DNA from 2 places in the Bradyrhizobium sp. UFLA05-89 genome. Region 1 is predicted to be linked to the other one. Evidence: riboswitches for the same ligand, from Rfam matches in the RefSeq annotation. Region 1 holds a riboswitch; the other holds the start of a gene.
The links. Region 1 has a riboswitch for cobalamin ahead of SO139_RS41180 (TonB-dependent receptor). Riboswitches for the same ligand answer to the same signal wherever they lie in the genome.
Positions count from the first base shown of each region.

Region 1 (5,663 bases):
GTTCATGGTCGCCCTTCACACTCGTGATGGTCACGCTCTCCCTGATAGGTATCGGTTGCGGCGATCCCGAGCAGCTCACGCTTGCCGCGATCCGTGCCATCAATGCGGCAGATCTCGTGCTGATTCCGCGCAAGGGGACGCAGAAGTCCGATCTCGCCGACCTGCGGCGGACGATTTGCGCCGATGTGCTCACCAACAAAGAGACGCGTATCGCGGAGTTCGACTTGCCGGTGCGTGACGCCGGCGAGGCTGACTACCGCAAGGGCGTCGACGACTGGCATGATGCGGTCGCTGCGACCTGGTCGCAGGCGATCGCGGGCCATCTCGTACATGATGGCCGCGTTGCGTTGCTGATCTGGGGCGACCCGTCGCTCTATGACTCGTCCCTGAGGATCGCGCGACGGCTTGATCCTTTGCCCGCGATCGAAGTCATCCCCGGCATCACGTCGATCCAGGCGCTGTGCGCGGCGCATGCGCTGCCGCTGAACGATATCGGCGCGCCTTTCCTGGTCACGACAGGGCGGCGACTGCGCGAAGGCGGCTGGCCTGACGGAGCCGACACCGTGGTGGTGATGCTCGATGGCGGCACGGCGTTTCAGTCGCTCGATCCGCAAGGCCTGCAGATCTGGTGGGGCGCCTATCTCGGCATGCCCGATCAGGTCGTCATGTCGGGTGCGTTGGCCGAGATCGGTCCGCGCATCGTCGCCGCACGGCAGGAGGCGCGCGAACGGCACGGCTGGATCATGGACAGCTACATTCTCAAACGCAGCGTGTGACGCGACCGCAGTCGCGTGAACGGAGGCAGGACGACATGCTCCCCAATTGGGTTTACGAGAAATGCCCGGGTATCTCGACCTCGCACCGCGAGGCGGCGATGGCGCGGCAGGCGCAACTGACCAAGCCGACCGGTGCGCTCGGTCGGCTCGAGCAGGTCGCGATCGACCTTGCGGGCCTGCAGGAGACGGAGCAGCCGCGCGCCGCGCGCGTGCCGATCATCGTCTTTGCCGGCGATCACGGCATCGTCGCCCAGGGCGTCTCCGCCTATCCGCAGGAAGTCACGATCGCGATGATGTCGAATTTCGCCGCCGGCGGTGCTGCGATTTCGGTGCTGGCGCGTGAATTGGGCTTAAGTCTCGAGGTCGTCGATGCCGGCTCGCTGGCACAGTCGGAGGGCGCGGGGATTGTCGCGGACAAGCCGCGCTGTGGCACGCGCGATTTCAGCGTGGAAGCTGCGCTGGAGCCGGCGGAGCTGGTGTTTGCGTTCGAATGCGGACAGCGCGCTGTGACGCGTGCGGCGGCGAAGCAGCCTGATCTCCTCATCCTCGGCGAGATGGGCATCGGCAATACCACGGCGTCGGCGGCGATCGCGGCGAGCCTGCTCGGCGTGAGCGCCGACGAGATCGCCGGCAGCGGCACCGGTGTCGATGCCGTAGGGCGTGCACGCAAGGCGCGCGTGATCGACGCTGCGCTTGCACGGCATGGCCTGACGAAGACGGGCGCGTCTGCGGAGGAGGTCCTGCGCGCAGTCGGCGGCCTCGAAATCGCGGCGATCTGCGGCGCAATCATCGCGGCTGCACAGCGGCGTGTTCCAACCCTGATCGACGGCTTCATCGTGTCGGTTGCTGCGCTGGCGGCCGCGCGCCTCAATCCGTCATGTCAACCGTTCCTGCTGCCGTCGCACCAGTCGGCGGAGCTGGGTCATCGCCTGGTGCTTCGCGCGCTCAACGTTCAGCCGCTGGTCAGCCTCGATCTCAGGCTCGGGGAGGGATCGGGCGCCGCGATCGCGCTGCCGCTGGTGCGGCTCGCCTGCGCCCTGCACAATGGCATGGCGACGTTCGCGCAGGCCAATGTTCCGGATCGTCCGGCCTGAGACGGCTCAAGCGATCGTCTGATTGACCGACACGATCCGCCAGCCGTTCGCGAGCCGATCGATGCGGGTGAGCGAGAGTGGCTCGATCGCAAAGCGCAGCGCCGCCTCCGGGGCGAGGTCGAGCGCGATGCACAGCACAGCGCGGATGGTGCCGGAATGGACGACGAGGACCGCCGGTCCTCTTTCGATGCGGTGAAGGCCTTCACGGGTTCTGGCGATCTGATCTTCAAAACTTTCGCCGCCCGGCGGCCTCGCGTGCGCTGGATTGGCCCAGAACTGCGCGTAGGGCTCGCCGCCCGAGGCGGCGAGATCGTCGTGACGTCGTCCGGTCCATTCGCCAAAATCCTGCTCGCTGAACCCGGGCACGAGGATCGGATCGAGCCCGAGCGCGTGCGCCGTGTCGACGGTCCGTCGTGCCGGGCTCGCGTAGCTCGCGGCCCCCTGCGGCAGGCACCGTCGCAACGCGTCCAAACGCGTCCGGTCGCTGAGGTCGGCCTGCGCATCCATGGCGTGGATCGTCCCCGCGACGCCATCGACGACCGCATGTCTCACCAACCAGAGGAAGGTGTCCCCCTCCATTCAGCATCTCCACAGACGTTTGCACCGCTGCGACAAGAATGCCGCGGCCAGCACATTGACTCTCTGTCGCTCCTAATCATAGATGCTCGCGACGGTTTCCCCATCCGGGGATGAAAAGGGAATGCGGTGCGGGGATTTTCCCCAATGCCGTAGCTGCCCCCGCAACTGTAAGCGGAGAATCCTTCGTCACAAGCCACTGGGCTCTCGGTCCCGGGAAGGCGGCGAAGAGGTCACGACCCGCGAGCCAGGAGACCTGCCGTCAGCCGTGGTCACACGCGAAGATGTCGGTCGGGGAGTACAGACATTTGGCTTAGCTGGAGGCGAGAACTGCGCCGAAGGTTGAGACTTGGTTCGCTGTGACGTGCCACTGACGTCATACCGAGGTCCGAACCATGTCTTCCGCCCGCACCGGCTACCCGCGCAAATTCCTGCGCGCGTCCAGCATTCTCACGCCGTTCATCTTCGTCGATATATCCGCAGCCGTTGCGCAGCAAGTCCGCGAGCAATTGCCGCCGGTCGAGGTCCGCCAGGCCGACCAAAGCCGCAAGCCGGCCAAGCCGGGCGGACGCAATGAGCGAAGCGCCCGGCGCGCGGCGCCGAACAGAACGGCGACCGCCGTGACCTCGCAAAAGCCGGCCGTTCAGAACGCGACGCAGACACCACTCAACACGAATGCGGTGGCCGAAAGCGCTTCGCGTCTCGGCCTCACTGCGCGTGAGGTGCCCGCGACCGTCGAGGTGATCTCGGCCGAGACGATTCGCGAGCAGGGCTACCGGACCGTTTCGGACGTCGCGCAGGGCACGGTCGGCGTGACCGCCGGCGACAATCCGGCGGAGCCTTCGGCCTTCTCGATGCGCGGCTTCACCAACAGTCAGATCAATACTCTCTACAACGGCATCAAGATCGGCCCGCAGAACATGACCTCGCGCATCATGGACACGGCCAATCTGGAAGCGGTGGAGTTTCTGAAGGGGCCGGCCTCGCTGATGTCAGGCGAGGGCGCCAGCGGCGGCGCGGTCAATTTCGTGACCAAGCAGCCGCACACCGGGCCGGTCCAGAACGAGGCATTCTTTTCGTACGACTCGCTGAACTCGTACCGCAGCTATTACGGCTCCGGTGGCAGCACCAATGTGCAGGGTCTCGATTATCGGTTCGACGTCAGCCGCTCCTCGCTCAATGGCTTTGCCGACGACACCAGCACCAAGACGCTCGATGTATCGAGCCAGCTCAACTATCGCGTCTCGGACAATCTCAAGCTCTGGGGCGCGATCGAATACAGGGAGGATCGCTCAAAGGGCTATTGGGGCGTTCCGCTGGTGCCGATCGCCTACAGCGGGTCGCACGCCACAGCCGGCATCGTCTCCGGCAGCTACGTCTCGAACTACAACGGGTCGAATCTCGGCCCCGTCACGATCGACGACCGCACCTTCAACACCAACTACAATGTGCTCGACAATCGCAACGCGGCGCAGGAGGTGTGGCTGCGTGGCGGCTTCGAGCTCAAGCTCGCGCAGGGCCTCACCTTGAAGAGCCAGACCTATGGCTATGGTGCCGAGCGTACGTGGTTCAACAACGAGGTCGAGGCGTTCAACGCCAATTCAAACCTGGTCGATCGCGAGCGCTTCTATGTGGCGCACAGCCAGCGGCTGGTCGGCAACGTCACCGACCTGACCTGGGATGCGAATATCGCAGGTTTTGACAATCGCCTGGTGACGACCTTCGCCGCGAGCGATCTCGATTTTGTCCGGCCGGGCGCGGCGAATTTCCCGCATGATCTCGTCACGCTGGTCGATCCCGCGCGTGGTTACTATGGCCCGCTCACGACGCAGCAGCAGACGGCGCGCATCGACAACGAAGCATTGTCGTTCGAGGACCGGCTGAAGATCACCCGAAGCTTCGCGCTGATCGGCGGCCTGCGCGTCGAGCATATCGGGCTCGACCGCAATTCGACCAACGTCGGCGGTCTTGAGAAGGCGGGCTTCCCGTTCTCGAAGGACTGGGCGCCGGTGACCGGCCGCATCGGCTACACCTGGGAAGCGGTGCCCGGCCTGACCTTCTATAGCCAGTATGCGACCGGCGCCGACGTCTCGGCCAACAACATCTTCCTGCTCGCACCAACGCAGCCGCTCGACCTGACGACCTCGCGCACCTACGAGACCGGCGTCAAGCATCTGTTCTGGGACAATCGGGCAGAATGGTCGTTCTCGGCCTACGACATCCTGCGCAAGAACGTCTATGCAGCCGCCGGCGGCATGCAGCTCAACATTGCCGGGCGACAGGAGTCCAAGGGCGTGGAGCTCGCCGGTGCCGTGCGCGTGACGGACGCCATGCGGCTGTGGGGCAATATCGCCTATGTCGATGCACGCTATGCCGACTACAATTTTGCCGGTGGCTCGTTCTCCGGCAATACGCCGCCAAACGTGCCGCGCATCGTCGCCAATGCCGGCGCATCCTATCGCTTCTTCACACCTTTCCTCACACCTTGGCCGGTGGAGCTCGGCGTCGTCGGACGTCACGTCGGCGATCGCTACAACACCGATGCGAACACCGTGACGCTGAACGCCTACACGATCGCAGACGTCTACGCATTCGTCGACATCCCGAAATCGGTCTTCGCCGTCGAGCAGACGCGTCTGACGTTCCGCGTGCGCAATATCACCGACAAGCGCTATGCGGTCTGGGGCGATCCGTTCTACCCCGATCAGGTTCTGCTGGGCGCGCCGCGCACCTATGAGATCTCCGCCGCGTTCAAGTGGTAAGGTGATGATCGCATGATGGGCGCGACGATCCTGCTGCACCGCTGGCTTGGAATTGCGTTCTGCCTGCTGTTTGCGATGTGGTTCGCAAGCGGAATCGTGATGCACTTCGTTCCGTTTCCTTCATTGAGTGAAGCGGAACGCGTCGAAAGTCTCGCACCACTGGGAAACGTGGCTGCGGGGATTGGGCCGTCGGACGCCGTCGCGGCGAGCGGACTGTCCGACGCTGCGCGCGTGCGGCTGATCCGGCGGAGCGACGGTCCCGTCTACGTCGTCATGGGGCCTTCGCGGTCGCATGCAATCCGCGCAACGGACGGCGCCGACGCCGCCGTGACATCGCCGGACGTTGCACTTGCCATCGCGACCGATCATGCGCGACGGCGCGGGCTTGATGTTGCCCGCGCGTCGATCGTCGCGCTTGCCGAGTACGATCAATGGAGCGTGCCAAACGGCTTCGA
Region 1 covers NZ_JBANBA010000144.1:43-5,705, forward strand. Annotated here, with positions in the region: gene cobF (precorrin-6A synthase (deacetylating)) at 27-776, shown strand; gene cobT (nicotinate-nucleotide--dimethylbenzimidazole phosphoribosyltransferase) at 812-1,870, shown strand; gene SO139_RS41175 (histidine phosphatase family protein) at 1,877-2,449, opposite strand; cobalamin riboswitch at 2,525-2,724, shown strand; gene SO139_RS41180 (TonB-dependent receptor) at 2,842-5,208, shown strand; gene SO139_RS41185 (PepSY domain-containing protein) at 5,221-5,663, shown strand, end outside.

Region 2 (5,663 bases), on a different contig from region 1:
GCTCGGCGTGCGCCTGAGCGGGCCGCGCAGCTATCACGGCGCTGTGACCGAGGAGCCCTGGCTGAACGCGGGCGCGCGCGATCCGCTTGGCGCTGACATCCGGTTGGGCCTGAAACTCTACGTTCGCGCGATGCTGCTGCTGGGCGGCTTACTCGTAGCATTGGCATTGGTTTGAGGGGCGGCGATGCGCGAGCATGGTGGCAATCTCGACTCCGCGATGCAGCGTTTCGGCGGGCGCATCAAGGACTGGATCGATCTGTCGACCGGCATCAATCGGCAGCCTTACGCGGTGGGCGAGATCGAACAGCACGCATGGCGTGCGCTGCCGTCGCGATCCGAGATTGAAGCGCTGCACGAGGCCGCGCGGCAGGCCTATGCAACGCAGGCGCCGCTGCTCGCCATGGCCGGCGCGCAGGCGGCGATCCAGTGTCTGCCGAGTTTGTCGCGCAAGGGCCGCGCGCGCATTCTCGCGCCGACCTACAATGAATATGCCGCGGTGCTTTCTCCGGTCGGCTGGGACGTTGCCGAGGTCTCCAATCTCGACGCGCTCGCTGGTGCCGATCTCGCCGTCGTCGTCAATCCCAACAATCCCGACGGTCGGCAGCATGACAAGGCCGATCTGCTTGCAATCTTGCCGCGCGTCGGTCGCCTCGTGATCGATGAGAGTTTTGCCGATGCGCTGCCCGAACTCTCGCTCGCGCCCGAAGCTGGCCAGGGCGGCCTCCTGATCCTGCGCTCGTTTGGCAAGTTTTACGGATTGGCAGGCTTGCGCCTTGGCTTTGTGCTCGGCGCGGAAGCGGACATTGCAACGCTCGTAGCGATGGCGGGGCCGTGGCCGGTCTCAGGCGCTGCGATCGCCGTCGGTCGGCGCGCGCTGCTCGATCGCGAATGGGCCAGCGCAACGACGGCGCGGCTCGGCCAAGACTGCGCACGTCTCGATGCCATGGCGACTGCGCAAGGATGGCGGCTGATCGGCGGCACGCCACTGTTTCGTCTGTACGATGTCGGTGATGCGCTTGCCGCGCAGGATAAGCTCGCGCGCGGCCGGATCTGGTCGCGCGTCTTCAGCCAGCAGCCGAATTGGCTGCGCCTGGGCCTGCCGGGCGACGAGAGGGAATGGGCGCGTCTTGCGTCAACGCTCTCCAGTTGACCTTCAGCGCGCCAGCGCGAGCAGGCCTTCGACGTCGAGATGGGCCTCGATGTGATCGGCGAGTGCGTCGAGCGCGCTCTCGACCCTTGCGCCGTATGGCTGGTCTGTCGTGGGAATATCGAGCTGCGCGAGGAACGCCTTGCGGAAACCGTCCGACGTGAACAGCCCATGCAGATAACTGCCGTGCACGCGCCCATCGCTGGAGATGGCGCCCTCCGGTGCACCATCGAGCATCGCGAAGGGACGCGCGCGATCCGGCCCATCGGTGCGGCCAATGTGAATCTCGTAAGCGTCAATCGGCTCGCTGGTCCCGGCATGGCGCGCGGTGACGCGCGTCAGCGTTTTTTGCGGCGACATCACCGTCGTCACCTCAAGAAGGCCGAGGCCGGCTGTCGCGCCGGTCGAGCCCTCGATGCCTTCGGGATCATCCACGCTGCGGCCGAGCATCTGGTAGCCGCCGCAGACACCCAGCACGTGCCCGCCGCGGCGGTGATGTGCGAGGAGATCGATGTCCCAGCCTTGCGCGCGCAGGAAGGCGAGGTCGCCGCGCGTCGATTTCGAGCCAGGGATGATGACGAGCTGTACGTCGCCCGCGATGGCTTCGCCGGGACGGACCATCACGAGGTCAACGTTTGGTTCGAGCTTGAGCGGATCGAGATCGTCGAAATTGGCGATCCGCGACAGCGCCAGAAACGCGATCTTGCATCTGCCGGGCCTTCGCGCGTCGCCCAATCCCAGTGCATCCTCGGCCGGCAATTCGCCGGCGCGGTTAAACCAGGGCAGCACGCCAAAGCCGCGCCAGGATGTCTTGTCCTGGATCAGCCGGTAGCCGTCGTCGAACAGCGTGGGATCACCGCGGAACTTGTTGATGACGAACCCCTGGATCATCGCGGCATCGTCAGGATCGATCACGGTCTTGATGCCGACGAGCTGCGCGATGACGCCGCCGCGGTCGATGTCGCCGACCAGCACCACCGGAACATCAGCCTTGCGGGCAAAGCCCATATTGGCGATGTCGGCCTTGCGCAGATTGACTTCGGCCGGGCTGCCGGCGCCTTCGACCAGCACGAGATCGGCGCGCGTCTTCAGCCGTTCGAAGCTTTCGAGCACGGCGCCCATCAGCGTCGGCTTCATCGCCGCGTAGTCGCGGGCGCGCGCGGTGGCGATGCGCTTGCCTTGGACGATGACTTGCGCGCCGACATCGGTCTCGGGCTTGAGCAGCACGGGATTCATGTCGGTGTGCGGCTCGACGCCGGCGGCGAGCGCCTGGAGCGCCTGCGCGCGGCCGATCTCTCCGCCATCGACGGTCACCGCCGCATTGTTCGACATGTTCTGCGGCTTGAAGGGAAGCACGCGCAGGCCGCGGCGCTTTGCGGCACGCGCAAGGCCCGCGACGACGAGCGACTTGCCCACGTCCGAGCCCGCTCCCTGGATCATCAATGCGCGCGCCATCGAAGTCTCAGAACTCGACGCCGGCTTGTGCCTTGATGCCGGAGCGGAACGGATGTTTCACCAGCGTCATCTCGGTGACGAGATCGGCGATCTCGATCAGCTCGTCCTTGGCGTTGCGTCCGGTGAGGACGACATGCGTCAGCGGCGGCTTCTGCGTTTTCAGGAAGTCGACGACCTCGGCAATATCGAGATAGTCGTAGCGCATTGCGATGTTGATCTCGTCGAGCACGACCATGCGCAAATTGGGGTCGAGGATCAGCTCCTTCGCCTTCTCCCAGCCGGCCTTCGCCGCGGCGATGTCGCGGGCGCGGTCCTGCGTCTCCCAGGTAAAACCTTCGCCCATGGCGTGGAACTGGCAGAGATCGCCAAAATGCCCGGTGAGCAGGCGGCGCTCGCCGGTATCCCAGGCGCCCTTGATGAACTGGACGACCGCGCAAGGGAAGCCATGCGCGACGCAACGAACGATCATGCCGAAGGCGGAGGAGGACTTGCCCTTGCCCGCGCCGGTATGGACGATGATCAGCCCCTTTTCGCCGCTCTTGGTCGCCATGATCTTGTCGCGGGCAACCTTCTTCTTCGCCATTTTCGTGGCATGCCGGGCGTCGGTGTCTTGCACCGCTGGGGTATCCGGTTCAGGCGTCATCTGAAATGGTCCTTCGGCTTGACAAGTGGCGGCCATGGGCAAATGGTGGGCCAGTGTTGGTTCCTGTCCTACGACAGGCGAAGAGGGAATGCGATAGGGCTCGAATCGGCAAGATTCGTGTTCGAAAAGCAGCCGCCCCCGCGACCGTGACCGGAGAGATGCCCGAAGCCACTGATCCCATGGGATCGGGAAGGCGGGGATCGAAGGGAAATACCCTGCTCCGCAAGCCGGGAGACCTGCCAGCGCGACTGTTTTGGACCGGCGGACGGGGTGTTCCGCGACGGGGAAACGGACCCTCTTTCGAGCGGTTCGTGCGCCTCATCGCCTCCCGCAGATATCCTGGAAGGGGCGATGGCCGTCACACTTCACGTTTGTATCACCTGCCGCGCCGGGCAGACACCCGGCGAAGGTGAAGCCACGCCCGGCGCACGGCTGCATGCCGCGATCCTCGAGGCCGGCGTGCCCGAGGGCGTCAACCTGGTTCCCGTCGAATGCCTCTCGGCGTGTAGCCAGGGCTGCTCGGTCGCACTCAGCGCGCCGGGCCGATGGTCCTACGTCTACGGCCGCCTGTCGGATGCCAATGCGAACGATGTGATCGCAGGCGCTTCGGCTTACGCGGCTGCGCCCGACGGCATCGTGCCATGGCGCAGCCGCCCCGAAATCTTCCGCAAGCAATCGCTTGCCCGCATTCCCCCCATCGCCGTCGTGCCGGAGGCCGCCGAATGAACACGCTCGCAAAAGTCCCGGTCACGGTCGTCACGGGTTTTCTGGGATCAGGCAAGACGACGCTGATCCAGCATCTGATCAGCAATGCCAACGGCAAGAAGCTCGCGGTGCTCGTCAACGAATTCGGCAGCGAAGGTGTTGACGGCGAGATCCTGAAATCCTGCGCAGATGCCAATTGCCCGGAGGAAAACATCGTCGAACTCGCCAATGGCTGCATCTGCTGCACCGTGGCCGACGATTTCATTCCGGCGATGGAGCAACTGCTCGCACGTCGGGTGAGGCCGGATCATATTCTGATCGAAACGTCGGGGCTGGCCTTGCCGAAGCCGCTGCTGAAAGCGTTCGACTGGCCGGAGATCCGCTCACGCATCACGGTCGACGGCGTGATTGCGCTCGCCGACGCCGAGGCTGTCGCGGCCGGACGCTTCGCGCCCGATCCGGCTGCGGTGGAGGCGCAGCGCGCGGCGGATGAGAATCTCGATCACGAGACGCCGCTGTCGGAGGTGTTCGAGGACCAGATCGCCTGCGCCGATATCGTGCTCCTGACCAAGGCCGATCTTGCCGGCGCGGCGGGACTCGAAGCAGCGAAGGCGGCGATCGCGGCGGAAATGCCGCGCCCCGTTCCAATGCTGCCGGTCGTCGACGGCGCGGTGGACTTGCGCGTGATCCTCGGTCTTGAGGCGGCGGCCGAAGATGATCTCGCCGCGCGCCCCTCGCATCACGACGGCGAGGACGATCACGAGCACAATGATTTCAACTCCGTCGTGATCGATCTGCCTGAGGTCGTCGACGTCGAGGCGCTGATCGCCTCGGTGCAACGGCTGGCGCGCGAGCAGAACGTGCTGCGCGCAAAGGGCTATATCGCGGTCAAGGGCAAACCGATGCGGCTGTTGCTGCAATCGGTCGGCGAACGCGTGCGGCACCAGTTCGATCAGCCCTGGGGCGTGCGTCCCCGGCAATCCAAGCTGGTCGTGATCGGCGAGCATGGCGACATCGACGAGACCGCGATCAAGGCAGGACTTGGTATCTCAGGGCTTGGGATCTGATGCACGTCGTCTTCCGCGAGAGCCGTGGTCTGGAAGAGACTGCGACGCCAAGGGACATCGGCCAGGATCCGGCCGATCTCGTGGTGCTCTCGTTCTCGGACTCAGATCTCGCCGCGTTCGCGGCTGGTTGGCGGCGAGGGTGCGCGAGCCTGCCGTCGCTGCGGCTGGCGAATCTCGCCGAGCTGCGTCATCCGTTGTCGGTCGACACCTATATCGAGCGGACGCTGTCGCAAGCGCGCGGCATTCTGCTGCGCCTGATCGGCGGCGAGTCCTATTGGGCGTATGGGCTTGCAGCCCTGCAGCAACTGGCGAAGGACCGCGGCATCGCGCTTGCCGTGTTGCCAGCGGATGGTCGCGACGATGAACGGCTGGATGCGTTCTCGACCTTGCCGGTCTCGACGCTCAGACGGCTGAAAGTGCTCTGCGACAAGGGCGGACCGGTCGCCGCACAAGCCGCGATCGCGCAGCTTGCGCTGGCCTCGGGTCTCTATGCGGGACCGGTGGTAGGTGAGATCGAGGTTCCCGAGATTGGATTTTACGAGCCGGGAAGCGGCGTTGTCGGGGCGCTGCCCGACCCCGGCGGAAAACCTCGCGCGATCGTGACCTTCTATCGCTCTTATCTCACGGCCGCCGATACTGCGCCCGT
Region 2 covers NZ_JBANBA010000051.1:42,415-48,077, forward strand. Annotated here, with positions in the region: gene cbiB (adenosylcobinamide-phosphate synthase CbiB) at 1-175, shown strand, start outside; gene cobD (threonine-phosphate decarboxylase CobD) at 185-1,150, shown strand; gene SO139_RS24800 (cobyric acid synthase) at 1,154-2,602, opposite strand; gene cobO (cob(I)yrinic acid a,c-diamide adenosyltransferase) at 2,610-3,245, opposite strand; cobalamin riboswitch at 3,286-3,503, shown strand; gene SO139_RS24810 (DUF1636 family protein) at 3,597-3,971, shown strand; gene cobW (cobalamin biosynthesis protein CobW) at 3,968-5,017, shown strand; gene cobN (cobaltochelatase subunit CobN) at 5,017-5,663, shown strand, end outside.
Region 2: another riboswitch for cobalamin. It lies ahead of SO139_RS24810 (DUF1636 family protein); the one in region 1 lies ahead of SO139_RS41180 (TonB-dependent receptor).